DNA from 3 places in the Buttiauxella noackiae genome. Region 3 is predicted to be linked to each of the others. Evidence: predicted binding sites of a transcription regulator. Region 3 holds the regulator's gene; each other region holds the start of a gene.
What was found. Region 3 encodes PurR, which represses purine synthesis genes. Its sites were predicted from a motif close to CANGCAAACGTTTGCNTG; they were not measured.

Region 1 (5,625 bases), on a different contig from region 3:
TTTATCAACCAGGTTGTTCAGTTTCAGCGTGATGCCAGACGGCTCGCCGTTTTGCGCGTTAGCAATTTCTTTATCGACCAAATCGTAAAGCAGGCGGCGTGAGTTCTGTGGTGACACCATCAGATGCTCGAATGTCACTGGACGATAAGGGTTTTCGATAAAGTTAAATACGCGGCGAACTTCGTTGGTGATGCGCGCATCGCAGGTCAGTAACGAATAGTCAGTATAAAGACGTGCGGTTTTCTCGTTAAAGTTACCGGTACCGATGTGGGCATAACGCACCACCTCTTCACCTTCTTTACGGGAAATCAGGAAAAGCTTGGCGTGAATTTTCAGACCTGGCGCTGAGAAAATAACGTGTACGCCCGCTTCAGTCAGGCGTTTGGCCCAATGAATATTGGCCTCTTCGTCAAAGCGCGCTTGCAGCTCAACCACCACGGTGACTTTCTTGCCATTGTGCGCGGCGTGGATCATTGACTCAATAATGCGCGAGTCTTTTGCCACACGATAAATATTGATTTTAATCGCCAGCACGCTTGGATCGAATGACGCCTGGCGCAGCAATTCTAGTACGTGCTCAAAAGTGTGATACGGATAGTAGAGCAGCACGTCACGATTACGTATCGCATCAAAACCGTTACGGAATTTATCAAACCAGATGTGGCGCAGGCGCGGCAGTGGTTTGTTTACTAAATTGGCTTTGCCGACGTTCGGGAAGTTAATGAAATCTTTAAAGTTATGGTAGCGACCACCTGGTACAATGGAATCGTAATTGGTGATAGTCAGCTTGTTACGCAGCATTTCAACCATCGCATCAGGCATATCACGTTGATATACAAAACGCACAGGCTCGGCAGTCAAACGTTGTTTCAGGCTTGATGACATCAGTTCCAGCAAGCTCGATTCCATTTCCGTGACCAGATCGTATTCCGCGTCGCGAGTCATTTTCATTGAGTAGGCGTTCAACGAATCGTAATCGAAGAAACCTTTGAAAATATCATCCAGGCAGTAACGCAGAATGTTATCCAATAGGATCATCGGCTTGCGGCGGCGCGGTGCTTCTGGCGGCAAATTAACAAAGCGTGGCACTTTATCGGACGGAATTTCCAGCAACGCGTAACGAATGTCATCGCCACGAATGATCTCTACCGCAAGGTAGGTGTAGTCATCTTTAAGAAACTGCACCAGATCGGTGTCGTGGTTAATCAGGATCGGTGTGATGTGCTGGCGCAAATAGTGTTTAAAGTAGTGTCGCAGCCAGTTTTGCTGATTTGGGGAAAGCTGGCGTTCATTAATCAAGAAAATTTGATTACGCGCCATTTCCAGCAGCAGATCGTTATAAAGCCCATCAAACTCTTGGTCGGCCTTTAGAACACGCGCCTGAATTTTGTTGAGTAAATGGCGCGAGTTAGGAGCCGTACCTTGTTCTTCGCTGATCAGAATGCGCCGTTTTAGCTCGGCGAAACGAACTTTGTAAAATTCATCAAGGTTATTCGAATAGATGCCGAGAAAACGCATTCTCTCAATCAGCGGGTTAATTTTGTCCGCTGCTTCCTGAAGAACACGTTCATTAAAAGACAACCAGCTCAGTTCTTTTTCGATATACAGCTTATCCTGACCCATTAGCCCTCACACTCCGTTTTCGTGGACGTTAAAATGCCGTCACGTCTGTCATTATGGCGAGCTTTGCCGTGGAATGTCCAACGATGGCCGTAAAGTATGACAAATCGTGATGAAGTTTAGTTAGCGTTGTAGGGCGGAGGCGTGAAAAAGGGGCCGTAGCCCCTTAGTTTTATTCGTCTGCGGCATGGCCCTGCGGTGGCAGTTTGTTGCCATCCAGCCAGGCGCTATTTTCACGCATTTGCAGGCGTCCTTCGATAAACCAGGAGACAACTAACGGATAAATAGCGTGTTCCTGATTCTGCACGCGGGCGGTAATGTCTTCTTCGTCATCACCTTCAAACACCGGTACTTTGGCCTGAAGAATAACCGGCCCGCCATCCAGCTCCTCAGTGACAAAATGCACGGATGTTCCATGCACTTCGTCGCCATTTTCCAACACCTGGCTATGAGTATTCAGGCCAGGATATTTTGGCAGCAGAGAAGGGTGGATATTGATCAGTCGCCCTGCGTAATGGCCGACAAACTCTGGGCTAAGAATGCGCATATAACCCGCCAGCACCACCAAATCCGGCGCGTAGGCATCGATCTCAAGCATTAGCTCGCGATCGAACGCTGCACGGTCGGCGAACTGGCTAGCCGTTAACGCGTGAGCAGGAATTTCCGCAGCACGCGCTCGTTCAAGACCAAAGGCATCGCTTTTATTACTGAATACAGCCGCCACGGTGGCATTAATCTTTTTAAGCTTACAGGCATCAATAATTGCCTGAAGATTGCTTCCGTTGCCGGAAATTAGCACCACTATACGTCTCATTACTCAATAACCACGCGTTCGGAGGAATCAGAAGCTTTGATACTACCGATTTTCCAGGCGTTTTCACCTTTTGCATTCAAAAATTCTATCGCTTTATCAGCTTCTGACGCAGGCAGGGCAATCAGCATGCCGACACCGCAGTTAAAGGTGCGGTACATTTCGTGACGGCTGATATTCCCGGCTTTTTGCAACCAGTTGAATACCGCAGGCCACTGCCATGAAGATTCAGCAATAATAGCCTGCGTGTTGTCTGGTAGAACGCGTGGGATATTTTCCCAGAAACCACCGCCAGTCAGGTGTGCAATCGCATGAACGTCAACATTTTCAATCAATTCCAGAATCGGCTTCACATAAATGCGCGTCGGTTCGAGTAAATGATCGGCCAGCGGTTTGCCTTCCAGCTCAGTGGTCAGAGGGTCAGTACCGCTCACTTCCAGTACTTTACGTACCAGAGAATAACCGTTCGAATGCGGTCCGCTAGACGCCAGAGCAATCAAAACATCGCCGTCGGTTACTTTAGAGCCATCGATGATTTCAGATTTTTCAACCACGCCAACACAGAAGCCAGCAACGTCGTAATCTTCGCCATGGTACATGCCCGGCATTTCAGCCGTTTCACCGCCAACTAATGCACAGCCAGATTGCAGACAACCTTCGGCAATACCGGTGATAACGCTGGCAGCAGTATCGACTTCAAGTTTGCCAGTTGCATAATAATCAAGGAAAAACAGCGGCTCAGCACCCTGAACAATCAGGTCATTTACACACATCGCAACCAGATCAATGCCGATAGTGTCGTGGCGCTTTAAATCCATCGCCAGACGTAATTTAGTACCCACACCGTCGGTGCCGGAAACCAGCACAGGCTCACGATACTTTTGAGGTAACGCGCACAACGCACCGAAACCACCCAGCCCACCCATGACTTCCGGGCGGCGAGTCTTTTTCACTACACCTTTGATTTTATCGACCAGAGCGTTACCAGCATCAATATCAACACCGGCATCTTTATAGCTAAGAGAGGTTTTGTCGGTCACTGCTTAGTCCCCGCGGATGGGTTAGAAATAAAAAACGCCGCAATTCTAACAGTGCAGGCAAACGTTTGCGAGCCTCTTGTTCAGAGGGATGTAATTATTATCAATCTATACTCATTTCACCCAACTTGATCTCGAAGCGGTGGCGCGGTGTTAAAAAAGCGGTATAATCCGGCGATTTTTTTTATGGTGGCCAACTATCTCGGGGAGAAAGAGTATGAAGATCGTGGAAGTCAAACACCCACTCGTCAAACACAAGCTGGGCCTGATGCGTGAGAACGACATTAGTACCAAACGCTTTCGTGAACTCGCCTCAGAAGTTGGCAGCTTGCTGACTTACGAAGCCACGGCGGATCTGGAAACTGAAAAAGTCACTATCGAAGGCTGGAACGGCCCGGTAGAGATCGATCAGATTAAAGGCAAGAAAATTACCGTTGTGCCAATCCTGCGCGCAGGCCTGGGCATGATGGAAGGTGTGCTGGAAAACGTTCCAAGCGCGCGTATCAGCGTTGTGGGTATCTACCGTAACGAAGAAACCCTGGAGCCAGTTCCTTACTTCCAGAAACTGGTTTCTAACATTGAAGAACGTATGGCGCTGGTGGTTGACCCTATGCTGGCAACCGGCGGTTCTATGATCGCAACCATCGACCTGCTGAAAAACGCTGGCTGTACCAGCATTAAAGTATTGGTTCTGGTCGCAGCACCAGAAGGTATCGCAGCGCTGGAAAAAGCGCACCCGGACGTAGAGCTGTTCACCGCTTCTATCGATCAGGGTCTGAATGAGCACGGATACATTATTCCGGGGCTCGGCGATGCGGGCGACAAGATATTTGGTACTAAATAATAAAATGAGCCGACTTCGATAGTCGGCTTTTTTTTGATTTGTTCGATCCGTTTGTTCTAAAAATAATATTCTGAGGAAAACAACATGACACGCCGCGCCATTGGGGTGAGTGAAAGACCACCCTTGTTGCAAACGATACCGTTAAGTCTGCAACATCTGTTCGCCATGTTTGGTGCCACCGTTCTGGTGCCGATCTTGTTCCACATTAACCCGGCGACGGTGCTGCTGTTTAACGGGATTGGGACGCTGCTGTATCTCTTTATCTGTAAAGGTAAAATCCCGGCGTATCTCGGTTCGAGCTTTGCGTTTATTTCGCCAGTGCTCCTGCTCCTGCCGCTGGGTTATGAAGTGGCGCTGGGCGGGTTTATCATGTGCGGCGTGTTGTTCTGTATTGTGGCTCTGATTGTTAAAAAAGCCGGTACTGGCTGGCTGGATGTGATGTTTCCTCCAGCGGCGATGGGCGCGATTGTGGCCGTTATCGGTCTTGAACTGGCGGGTGTGGCTGCAAATATGGCCGGTCTTCTACCTGCTGATGGCACTTCTCCTGACTCAACCACAATCATTATTTCGCTGGTGACGCTTGGGGTAACCATCTTTGGTTCCGTTTTGTTCCGTGGCTTCCTGGCGATTATCCCGATTCTTATCGGTGTTCTGGCGGGTTATGCACTCTCCTTCGCCATGGGCGTGGTCGATGTGACGCCAATTATTAACGCGCACTGGTTCGCACTGCCGACCTTCTACACCCCGCGTTTCGAGTGGTTTGCGATCTTTACTATTTTGCCTGCAGCACTGGTAGTGATTGCGGAACACGTGGGTCACCTGGTCGTCACGGCTAATATCGTAAAGAAAGATTTGATTCGCGACCCAGGCCTGCATCGTTCAATGTTCGCCAACGGTATTTCGACGATTTTCTCCGGCTTCTTTGGTTCGACACCAAATACCACTTATGGTGAGAATATCGGCGTTATGGCCATTACCCGTGTCTATTCCACATGGGTTATTGGTGGCGCGGCGATTCTGGCGATTCTGCTTTCTTGCGTTGGCAAACTGGCGGCGGCGATCCAGATTATCCCGGTTCCGGTGATTGGTGGCGTCTCCTTGCTGCTGTATGGCGTGATCGGTGCATCCGGTATTCGCGTGTTGATCGAATCAAAAGTCGATTACAACAAAACGCAAAACTTGATTCTGACCTCCGTCATCCTGATTATCGGTGTGAGTGGCGCAAAAGTGCACATTGGAGCGGCTGAGCTCAAAGGTATGGCGCTGGCGACAGTCGTTGGTGTGAGCCTGAGTCTGATCTTCAAACTTATCAG
Region 2 (5,625 bases), 980 kb from region 3:
TAGAAGAAAGTTGCCAGATTGCGATAACCGCAACCGGCAGAATCCACGGTGCCAGCCTCAGTAACAGTTTATGCGTTGAAGGGGTCATTGGCTGCTCCTTAGCTTTGCGCCACTTTGCGCGGGATAAAGTCATTGGCTACCACTTCGCCCCTTTCATGAACCAGGCGCGGCTGTGGAATTTGTGGAATCGCGACATCAAGATGCGGGAACAGTAACTCCCCAACGCGATAAGCCTCTTCCAGATGCGGATAACCCGAGAGAATAAAGCTGTCGATTCCGAGCGCTGCGTATTCGTTGATGCGCTCCGCAACGGTTGGACCATCGCCTACCAACGCAGTACCCGCACCGCCACGCACAAGGCCAACTCCTGCCCACAGATTCGGGCTAATTTCCAGGTTATCGCGTTTGCCGCCGTGCAACGCTGCCATGCGGTGCTGGCCGACGGAATCGGTGCGCGCAAATGCGGCCTGCGCTTTGGCGATGGTTTCATCATCAAGTTGAGAAATCAGGCGATTAGCGGCATCCCACGCTTCTTCGTTGGTTTCACGCACAATCACATGTAAGCGAATACCGAAGCGTACTGTGCGACCATGAGCTGCGGCTTTAGCACGGACTTGCTCAATTTTTTCTTTCACTAAATGCGGTGGTTCGCCCCAGGTGAGATAGAGATCCACTTGTTCGGCGGCCAAATCCTGCGCCACATCTGATGACCCACCAAAATAGAGCGGTGGGCGAGGCTGTTGCACCGGCGGGAACAACAGTTTTGCCCCTTTAACCTGAATGTGTTTGCCTTCGTGATCCACCGTTTCGCCTTCCAGTAAGCGACGCCAGATATGGGTAAATTCTGCGGAGGCTTCGTAACGTTCCTGATGATTGAGGAACACGCCGTCTGCGGCTAATTCTTCCGGGTCGCTACCGGTAACCAGGTTAAATAAAGCACGCCCGTTGGAAAGTCGGTCGAGCGTTGCAGCCTGGCGTGCAGCCACGGTTGGTGAGGTCACACTTGGGCGCAGTGCGACCAGGAATTTCAAACGCTGCGTCACGGGAATCATAGATGCGGCAACCAGCCATGCATCTTCACAAGAGCGGCCCGTTGGGATCAGTACACCGGTAAAGCCAAGTCTGTCCGCAGCCTGTGCAATCTGTTGCAGGTAACCTTGATCAACCGGGCGTGCTGCATCGTTGCTGCCTAAGTAGTGGCCATCGCCATGGGTAGGTAAAAACCAGAATAAATTTAAGCTCATGATTTATTTCCTTCAGTTGGTTGCCAGATGCGGGTGCGAATATCGACTTTCTTAGGCACTAAGTGGTTGTCATAAAACAGATCTGCAGTTTGCTGTTGTTTTGCCGCAGTCTCGGCGCTGACAGGGGTAATCACCGTTGGTGGACGATGATCGAAATAGGTGGCAATTACGTTTTCCGGCAAGCCCATGGTTTTTGCCAGCAGCGCAACGCTTGCATCACGCTGGCTACGGGTTAACGCATCGGCATCGCTAAAGGTTTTCAAAACGTGTTGCAGGAAAGCGCCATTTTTCTCGGCATATGGACGAGAAGCGAGATAGAAGGAACCGGTTTGATTAAGGTCGGTGCCATCGGTTAAAACGCGCACTCCACCATTGAGCAATGCTGCGGAGTAGTACGGGTCCCAAATCGCCCAGGCATCAACGTTACCCTGCTGGAACGCCGCCCGGGCATCGGCTGGCGTTAAGTATGCAGGCTCGACATCGGTAAATTTCAGGCCAGCTTTTTGTAGCGCTCTTAATACCAGATTGTGGGAACTGGAACCTTTCTGGAAAGCGATTTTATGGCCTTTGAGTTCCGCGACTGTTTTTATCGGACTGTTTTCCGGCACCAGAATCACTTCGGCTTTCGGTTTTGCCGGTTCTGAACCGACATACACCAGATCGGCACCTGCTGCCTGCGCGAAGATTGGCGGAATATCACCGGTGCTGCCCAGATCGATACTGCCGATGTTCAGCGCTTCGAGCATTTGTGGGCCAGCCGGGAACTCAATCCACTGGAATTTTGTGTTCGGATACTCTTTTTCCAGCAGCTGATGGCTTTTCGCCAGTACCATGCTGACCGAGCCTTTTTGATAACCAATGCGTAGCTGCTCAGGCCCGGTTTCAGCCGCGTGCAGTGTAGCGCTCAGGCTTAATGTTCCTGCGAGTGCAAGCCAGGGAGCGGTTCGTTTCAGAAAGTTAAACATGAGCAACTCCTTGCGTCTTAAAAGGGGAGGAGACAATGAAATCCCGGCGGTGCAGAGCCTGCCAGAAGGTTTCCAGCGAGTTATCGAGGCGTTGTTGTAAGTTATTGCTGAACACTGGTTTATGCTGGTAATCCGCAATCTGGCTGTCATCGGCAAACACACCATGCAGAATTTCCTGTGCTTTTAGCGCATTAAGGACAGGCTTGAGTGCGTAATCGACTGCCAGCATGTGCGCAACCGTACCGCCGGTGGCTAAAGGCAGAACGACTTTTTTATCCAGAGCGCGCTCAGGCAATAGGTCGAGCAGCGTTTTCAGAGCGCCAGAAAATGAAGCTTTATAAACAGGTGTTGCGATGATCACGCCATCGGCCTGTTCTAATTGTTCTATTAACGCCAGAAGAGCCGGGCTATCGAAACGGGCGTAGAGCAAATCTTCAGGCGCGAAATTCTGTAGATGCCAGTGACACACCTCGATATCCAGAGCGCTCAGTTTTTCGCGGGCATATTCCAGCAGTGCACTAGAACGGGATGGGAAGCGCGGGCTTCCAGCAAGGGTAATCACACGCATATTGTTTCCTTATAACTAATTGTTTGCTTTTAAGTGACATTGATAACAATTGAGTGTGATATTCGCGCAGAACTGTTATTCCACTAAATGATTTATATGGAAAACATTTGCTAAAAAACGCATAACAACGGAGAGAAAGGTAAACGATTGCGCTGATTCAGCCTTTTTTGTCGCAGGTCAATTCCATTCACTCACGTTATCAACGATAATACGGCCCCGGTTTGCATACCGGGAATCCAGGAGAGTTCATGTACTACCCCTTCGTTCGTAAAGCCCTATTCAAGCTCGATCCAGAGCGCGCTCATGAAGTGACATTCCAGCAATTGCGTCGTGTAACAGGTACACCTCTCGAATGGCTGGTGCGGCAAAACGTGCCGTCGAAACCTGTCACTTGTATGGGATTGACCTTTAAGAACCCATTAGGCCTGGCGGCAGGCTTGGACAAAAATGGTGAGTGCATTGATGCGTTGGGTGCAATGGGCTTTGGCTCCATTGAAATTGGCACAGTAACGCCTCGCCCACAGCCTGGAAATGACAAGCCAAGAATCTTTCGTCTGGTAGAGGCTGAAGGATTAATTAACCGTATGGGTTTCAATAACCACGGTGTTGATAACCTGGTTGAGAATGTCGAAAAATCCCATTTTGATGGGGTACTTGGTATCAATATTGGTAAGAATAAAGACACTCCAGTTGAACAAGGGAAAGATGACTATTTGATCTGCATGGATAAAATTTATCCATACGCGGGTTATATAGCGATTAATATTTCATCACCAAATACCCCTGGATTACGCACGCTGCAATACGGCGATGCGCTGGATGATCTGTTAACTGCAATCAAAAATAAGCAGCAAACGCTTCAGGAATTGCATCATAAATATGTACCTGTGGCGGTGAAAATCGCGCCGGATCTTTCTGAAGAAGAATTGATCCAGGTGGCTGATAGTTTGGTTCGCCATAATATTGATGGGGTAATTGCAACCAATACGACATTGGATCGCAGCCTGGTTCAGGGCATGAAATATTGCGATGAAATGGGTGGCTTAAGTGGCCGTCCGGTTCAACTAAAAAGCACAGAAATTATTCGCCGCTTGTCGCAAGAATTAAATGGTCGCTTGCCGATTATTGGGGTAGGTGGTATTGATTCATTGATTGCTGCTCGTGAGAAAATGGCTGCGGGTGCCTCTTTAGTACAAATATATTCCGGGTTCATATTTAAAGGCCCGCCTCTGATTAAAGAAATCGTTTCAGGTCTCTAAGTATTTACTTTCGGACAACCGGGGCTTTATTTTCAGCCCTGGTTGTTTTATATTCCATCACTGTTGCTAATTTGAACATATTAGTCTTTTATTAATGTGTTCATTTACGAAGCGGTGATAAGGATATTTCTAATCGCAGGAATATGGGGATAAGGGCAAATAATTATGCGGATTAAACCGGACGATAATTGGCGTTGGTATTATGATGAGGAGCATGATCGTATGATGCTCGATTTAGCCAATGGCATGCTTTTCCGTTCGCGTTTCCCTCGTAAAATGCTTACTCCCGATGCCTTTGAAAACACAGGATTTTGTGTCGATGATGCAGCTCTATTTTTCTCTTTTGAAGAAAAATGTCGTGACCTGGTATTAAGTAAAGAACAGCGTGCTGAACTGGTGTTAAATGCACTCGTAGCAATTCGTTATCTTAAGCCGCAAATGCCAAAAAGCTGGCACTTTCTCTCTCATGGGGAATGCTGGCAGCCAATACCGGGCGATGCTGCCTGTGTGTGGTTAAGCGACGATATGCAGCAGGTGAATCTGCTGGTGGTAGAAACGGGTGATAACGCTGCGCTCTGTTTATTAGCACAGCCAAGCTTGCAACTTGCTGGCCGTACCATGCAGCTCGGTGATGCGATTAAAGTGATGAATGACAGATTAAGGCCGCAACCAATAAGTAACGCCCTTAACCTTGATCAGGCGGTTTAATTACCCGCTAACTCTACATCTCCAGCAGGAATACAACTACAGCAAAGGATTGTGCCATCATCATTGATAGCATTTTTCTTCAACGCTTTGACTTCCCCACTGACTAACTTTATCCGGCAACTGCCACAAATTCCGGCTCGACAAGAATAGGGCACGCGAATTCCTTGTTGTTCGAGTTGCTCCAGCAAAATTTGTTGGTTGTTACCGCGAAATTGTTGTCCCTGCCAGCCGATTGCCACCATGCTTTCTTGCTGTTCAAAAGGTTCAAGAGTTTCTTCGGTCACCCCAGCGCCATAAACCTTCGCAGGTTTAGTTGCCAGTACTTCGAGCTCATCACCTACACGAATCACTCCGCTATTGCGGGCAATCAGATTTTGGCCGAAATCGACATCACCATTATCCAGTGCGGTGCGGAATTTTTGTAATGTCGCCAGCGGTTCACCACTCGGATGTTTACGGCCCCGCTCCGGGCTGACGGTGGTGAAAATGCAACGGCTGCATGGTTTTGCCACATCAAAGGTGACGCCACCAATACGCACCACTTGCCAGCTATCTTCTGCCCATGCATTTGCGCCAGTGACCACGATATTAGGGCGGAATTGCGTCATTTTGACACTTGCAGGGCAGCGGTTTTGCAAATCGCGCAGTGAGGCTTCATTAGCCAGCAAGAATGGGAAACCGTCAGCAAAAGAGAGCGGCACATCTTCATGGCGTTTAACACGGCGCGTTAAACTTTCACCTAACCAGCGCAGTTGTACCGGGCGTGAGAAGAATCCACTCAGCCATTGATTAATTTCATCTGGCGCAATTTGCGCGGTGAAATGGTTTCCCCAGACTTCTGTGGGTGCAGCCTCCGGCTGGAAATCGCTAAAGCGTATTGT
Region 3 (5,625 bases):
TTATTTGTTGAGCCGTTTATGAGTATAGGCTCGCTTAAGCGGTGATTCAATCACATATTCTTAGCAAGCTAACTACATTAATGCTGAGTTATTTTAATCTTAATGTGCATCGGATTCAGCCGTTTGCCAGACTTCGGCATTTTTGCGGCGCTGAAACAAATAGCCCAGTATGGCCAGCACAATTGTGGCTAGCATGACACTGGTGGTGGTCAGCAGCGGTGTTGCCACAAGCCAGGAAACCATCAGGCTTGCGAAGAAACATAGCCCTAATTGCAGCGTGTTTTGCAGCGCTGCGGCTTTTCCCGTGGCTTGTGGGAAAGGCAACAAGGCGGAAGCGACAACAATTGGGTAAATAGCGCCGTTGGCAATGGCCATCACACAGAATGGAATCAGCAGAGCAGTCAGGGTGGCATGACCGCTAACAGCGACCGCCCACGTGCCGAAAATACTCAGAGTATACAGAGCCAACAGCCAGGGCAGCATTTGCTTGCCTTGCCATTTTTGCAGAGCACTACGGCAGCCGTATCCACCAATCAGGAAGGCGATAGTTTGTGGTACGTAGCTCAGGCCGATCGCCGCCGGGCTGTAACCCATATCGTTCAGAATAAACGGAGATCCGGTTAGCCAGGCAAAGAAGCTGGCTGAGCAGGCTGCGTAAATCAATACGTTGCCGCTATATACACGCGAGCGAAGTAACGACATAAAGCTGACTTTATTGTCTTCTGTTTGCGGGTGGTGCTGGGTACGTGGTTTCAGACGCAAAGTTGGGATCATCAGCACCAGTGTGATGGCAAACAGCGTGGCGAAAATAGCCTGCCAGTCAAAGTGGGTCAAAATCCAACTACCCAGAAGCGGAGCCAGCGCAGGAGACAGGCCAACCAGCGGCATAATCGTTGCGAAAATACGATTTGCACGGTTTGCCGGGTAGTAATCGGTCACCAGCGCCTGCCAGCTTACCGCGGCAGAACATACACCAACGGCCTGAACGAAGCGCAGCACCAGCAGAGCAGTGGCACTTTCTACCCACAACATACCAATACAACCGACGGCGAACAGGCTCAGGCCTGCTAACAAAATTGGTTTACGTCCGAAATGGTCAGATAACGGCCCCCACATTAACTGGGCAAGCGCAAAGCCGGCAAGGAACAGGCTCAGACTCGCACTGACGGCGGAGGCATCGGTCTGTAAATCTTGCTGAATGGCAGCGAAAGCAGGCAGATACATGTCTGTGGCGAGGAAGCCCAACACACTTAATCCAGCCAGCCAGATAAGAAATCCTTTTGATGGTTGCATAATGTTCTCTTGTTTTATCGTGCAGGTTGATTGCCGCGTGAGTGTACGGAGTGCAAATACGCTTGTGAAACGCTAATATTTGTAGGTTGCGTTCAAAAAATTTGTGAGCAGAGAAATGTGGTCAGAATATTCGCTGGAAGTGATAGATGCGGTAGCGCGCAATGGTAGCTTCAGCGGTGCAGCACAAGAGTTACACCGCGTTCCGTCAGCTATCAGCTATACGGTACGGCAGTTGGAAGACTGGTTAGCCGTTCCGTTATTCGAACGTCGTCATCGGGATGTAGAATTAACCCCCGCAGGCATCTTTTTTTTGAAAGAAGGCCGCTCTGTTATCAAAAAAATGATGACGACACGGCAACAGTGCCAACAGATCGCAAATGGATGGCGCGGCCATCTGGCGATAGCCGTCGATAATATCGTTAAGCCCGAACGAACGCGGCAGTTGGTGTTGGATTTTTATCGCCACTTTCCTGATATCGAACTGCGTATTTTTCAGGAGGTGTTTAATGGCGTGTGGGATGCGCTAGCTGACGGACGAGTTGAAGTCGCGATTGGCGCGACACAAGCCATTCCTGTCGGGGGGCGCTATGCTTTTCGCGATATGGGGGCGCTGAGCTGGCGCTGTGTGGTGTCATCAAACCATCCGCTGGCACGACAGGGCGGAACTTTAAGTGATGATGATCTACGGGCCTGGCCGTCGTTAGTACTCGAAGATACTTCCCGTTCGCTACCGAAGCGTATTACCTGGCTTTTGGATAACCAGCGTCGAGTTGTGGTTCCGGACTGGGAATCAGGCTCTGATTGTCTTAGCGCGGGGTTATGTATCGGCATGGTGCCATTGCACATAGCAAGGCCGTGGTTGGCTTCTGGGCAGTGGAGTCAGCTGACACTCGATAACCCATTCCCGGATGCAGCATGTTGCCTGACATGGCGGCAAAATGACGCTTCGCCAGCCCTGGCCTGGCTGCTGGAGTATTTAGGGGATAGCGAGACGATGAATCAGGAGTGGTTGCAGGAGCCATTATAAATCGGGTGGTAATCCACCCGACAACTGCATTTCATAGGTCGGATAAGCATAGCGTCATCCGACTTAACTTAGCGACGATAATCGCGGAATGGACCATCTGCCACTGAACGGCGTTCAATCAGACGTGGATGGACTTCAATCGACTGCGACTCTTCGCGTTTATTGACGATTCTATCCAGCAGCATATTGAATGCTGTTTCACCCAACGAATCCTTCGGCTGGTGAATAGTGGTCAATGCCGGTGAGAAATAACGCGCGTTACGCACGTTGTCGTAACCGATAATGGAAATATCCTGCGGCACGCGTAAACCCATCTCATCAGCAGCACAAATTGCGCCCATCGCCATAATGTCACCGCCGCAGAATACTGCAGTTGGGCGATGAGACTGACCGATTATCTGCTGCATGGCGCGGTAGCCTGACTCAGGTTCAAAGTCACCTTGAACAATCCAGTTGTCAGGAATAGAGATACCCGCTTCTTCAAGTGCCTTCATAAACCCTGCATGGCGGCCACCACCGGTATTACGTTCCATTTGACCGGGAATTGCACCAATCTCACGGTGGCCACGCTCAATCAAATAACGTCCTGCCAGGTAGCCACCGTGGAAAGCATTATCGACAACGGAGTCGGTAAAATCTGCGCGGGCTTCACCCCAGTCCATCACAACCATTGGGATGTGACGATATTCTTCAAGCATAGTCAGTAATGATTCCGGGTATTCAGAACACATCACCAATAGGCCATCAACGCGTTTTTGCGCCATCATGGACAAATAGGCGCGCTGTTTTTCGAAGTTGTTATGCGCATTACCCAGAATCAGGGTATAGCCTTTTTCAAAGCAGCTATTTTCGACAGCTTCAATTATCTCGGCAAAATAGGGTGCTTCGCTGGAAGTGGCTAGCAAACCAATCGTTTTGGTGTGATTAACTTTCAAGCTACGCGCGACGGCGCTAGGTGAATAGTGCAATTGTTTAATCGCAGCCCATACCGCATTACGTGTCTCTTCCGCCACAAAACGGGTTTTGTTGATCACATGTGATACGGTTGTAGTGGAAACGTTTGCGAGCTTCGCTACGTCCTTGATTGTCGCCATTAAATTTCACTCCGGGCCATATCGTAAACCCCTGATAACCAATGTGTTAAACGATTGCGTACGCTAACTCCTGAGGCAACGTTAAGGTTGCAGGTATGCCGGGATTGCGACATAAAACGGAAGGAGGGCGTTGAATAGATGGTACGCAATAAATTAGCGTGGGATTTTGGCCTATCCTGGAGAAAAGTGAAAGAGGGAAAAGCGATATCAGGTTAAAACGAGGGGGATTTTTATGTCTGATTGTGGGAAAATCAATCCGACACACCGATTGTAAGGTAATAAAAGGAGTTTGCTAATGAGTACCGATCTGAAATTTTCAATCATGACCACGGTTGTTGTTTTGGCACTGATTGTGTGTGGCGCGCTAACCGCCGTACTGCATTGATACATCGCTCTGATTAAAATGGGCCGCAATCGCGGCCCATATCTTTTAGGTTTTATGCTGCCAGGTTCTTCGCAACAAACTCCCAGTTCACCAACGCCCAGAAATGCTCAAGGTAACCAGCACGAGCATTGCGGTAGTCGATGTAGTACGCATGTTCCCACACATCCACAGTCAATAACGGCGTTGCTGCTGTTGTCAGTGGTGTACCCGCGTTTGAGGTAGAGACGATCGCCAAAGCACCATCTTCTTGTTTGACAAGCCAGGTCCAGCCAGCGCCAAAGTTTTTGATAGCCGCATCAGTGAATTGCTGTTTAAACTCAGCAAAGCTACCAAATGACTTATTAATGGCTTCCAGAAGCTCTCCAGTTGGTTCACCGCCAGCATTTGGTGCCAGGCAATTCCAGTAGAAGGTATGGTTCCAGACCTGAGCTGCGTTGTTAAACACGCCACCTTCGGAAGTCCGAACGATCTCTTCGAGAGTTTTACCTTCAAACGCGGTGCCCTTAACCAGATTGTTCAGGTTAGTGACATAAGTTTGATGGTGTTTACCGTAATGGTATTCCAGAGTTTCGGCGGAGATATGCGGTGCTAAAGCATCTTTTGCATATGGTAGTGCAGGTAGTTCGAACGACATTGCTGACTCCTTATTACCCGTGATACTTCGAGCTACATCTTTGTTGGCTTTATTCATTCTCTTGCCGCTGCGATGCAACTCGAATTACTTTGGGTATCTATTGTTAAATAAACACTTTTAGTGCGGGTTTAGGGTAACAAATTGAAAGGATAAGCAAAAGAGGGAACTTACCTGCCCAGGGAAGGGCAGGTAGCAGATTTAACGAATGGTTTTAGGTGTCATAACGCGTTTTGCGCCGACATAGTGACGTTGCCAGTAATCTTCGCTCAAAGAGGTGATCTGGATGTCCTGACCGGTACGTGGTGACTGAATGAATTTACCATTGCCGACGTATACACCAACGTGATCAGCAGTACCACGACCCTGAGTACGGAAGAACACCAAATCACCCGTTTCCAGCTCTCCACGATCTACAGATGAGGCATCACGCAGGTGATACATCTCATTAGCGGTACGAGGAATACGGAACTTCACTAAGTCTTTGTATGCGTAGTAAACCAGACCACTGCAATCGAAACCGGTAACTGGTGAGGTGCCACCCCAACGATACGGCTTACCGATCTGGCCCATCAATTTGTTCATTGCCGTTTTTTGTGCTTTTTGCACACGGACTTTATGCGCCGCTGCAATCGTCGTTGGCTGTTCTGATTTCACTTTTACACAATGCGCTTTATGGCCTTTACGCGGCTTGCTGCATTTTTCGGTGAAAGTAACAGGCTGGGCTTTTGCGAGCTTAGAAGTTTTATTGCGGGAGTTTTTTGCAAGATTCTTTGTTTTAGCGCTGCTGGCATTTTTGGCGGTTTTACTTTTTGCGGCAGTTGTTTCTTTTTTCTTGCTGGCCGTTTTAGCTGAGGTGGTGCTTTTTTTGCTGGCGGTGGTGGTTTTACTCTTACTGCTCTTTTCTGTGCTCTTCGTTGTATTTTTCACAACGTGCGCTTTGGACGCCACCACGGGACGAGCGTGCTCAGACGCCTGCGTCAATGGTGTATACGGCAAGGTAAATAGCAGAGCACAGAGCGTGATAGAAATTTTTGTTATCCGCGCCACTCGACAATCCCCTGGTTAAAATGAATGCATGAGAAAAACCATCATGCCCGTGTATGATTTTGCGAAACCCGCCGATTCTAATCTATTAAGTACGATAAAGTTAATAACCTTTTACTATTCGTCTTGCTGTTTCGTTACCGGACGC

Region 1: purM (phosphoribosylformylglycinamidine cyclo-ligase) is a predicted target of PurR. The motif match lies at 3,526-3,543, and genes of this name have one in related genera.
Region 2: pyrD (quinone-dependent dihydroorotate dehydrogenase) is a predicted target of PurR. The motif match lies at 2,914-2,931, and genes of this name have one in related genera.

Annotation. Positions count from the first base shown of each region.
Region 1 covers NZ_JPRU01000002.1:1,214,412-1,220,036, reverse strand. Annotated here, with positions in the region: gene ppk1 (polyphosphate kinase 1) at 1-1,623, opposite strand, end outside; gene purN (phosphoribosylglycinamide formyltransferase) at 1,793-2,434, opposite strand; gene purM (phosphoribosylformylglycinamidine cyclo-ligase) at 2,434-3,471, opposite strand; gene upp (uracil phosphoribosyltransferase) at 3,686-4,312, shown strand; gene uraA (uracil permease) at 4,397-5,625, shown strand, end outside.
Region 2 covers NZ_JPRU01000001.1:1,315,077-1,320,701, reverse strand. Annotated here, with positions in the region: gene ssuC (aliphatic sulfonate ABC transporter permease SsuC) at 1-88, opposite strand, end outside; gene ssuD (FMNH2-dependent alkanesulfonate monooxygenase) at 99-1,244, opposite strand; gene IX31_RS06115 (sulfonate ABC transporter substrate-binding protein) at 1,241-2,209, opposite strand; gene ssuE (NADPH-dependent FMN reductase) at 2,202-2,777, opposite strand; gene pyrD (quinone-dependent dihydroorotate dehydrogenase) at 3,026-4,036, shown strand; gene zapC (cell division protein ZapC) at 4,202-4,744, shown strand; gene IX31_RS06095 (YcbX family protein) at 4,741-5,625, opposite strand, start outside.
Region 3 covers NZ_JPRU01000001.1:332,087-337,711, forward strand. Annotated here, with positions in the region: gene punC (purine nucleoside transporter PunC) at 100-1,293, opposite strand; gene punR (DNA-binding transcriptional activator PunR) at 1,409-2,320, shown strand; gene purR (HTH-type transcriptional repressor PurR) at 2,389-3,414, opposite strand; gene cydH (cytochrome bd-I oxidase subunit CydH) at 3,710-3,799, shown strand; gene sodB (superoxide dismutase [Fe]) at 3,852-4,433, opposite strand; gene IX31_RS01470 (C40 family peptidase) at 4,632-5,480, opposite strand.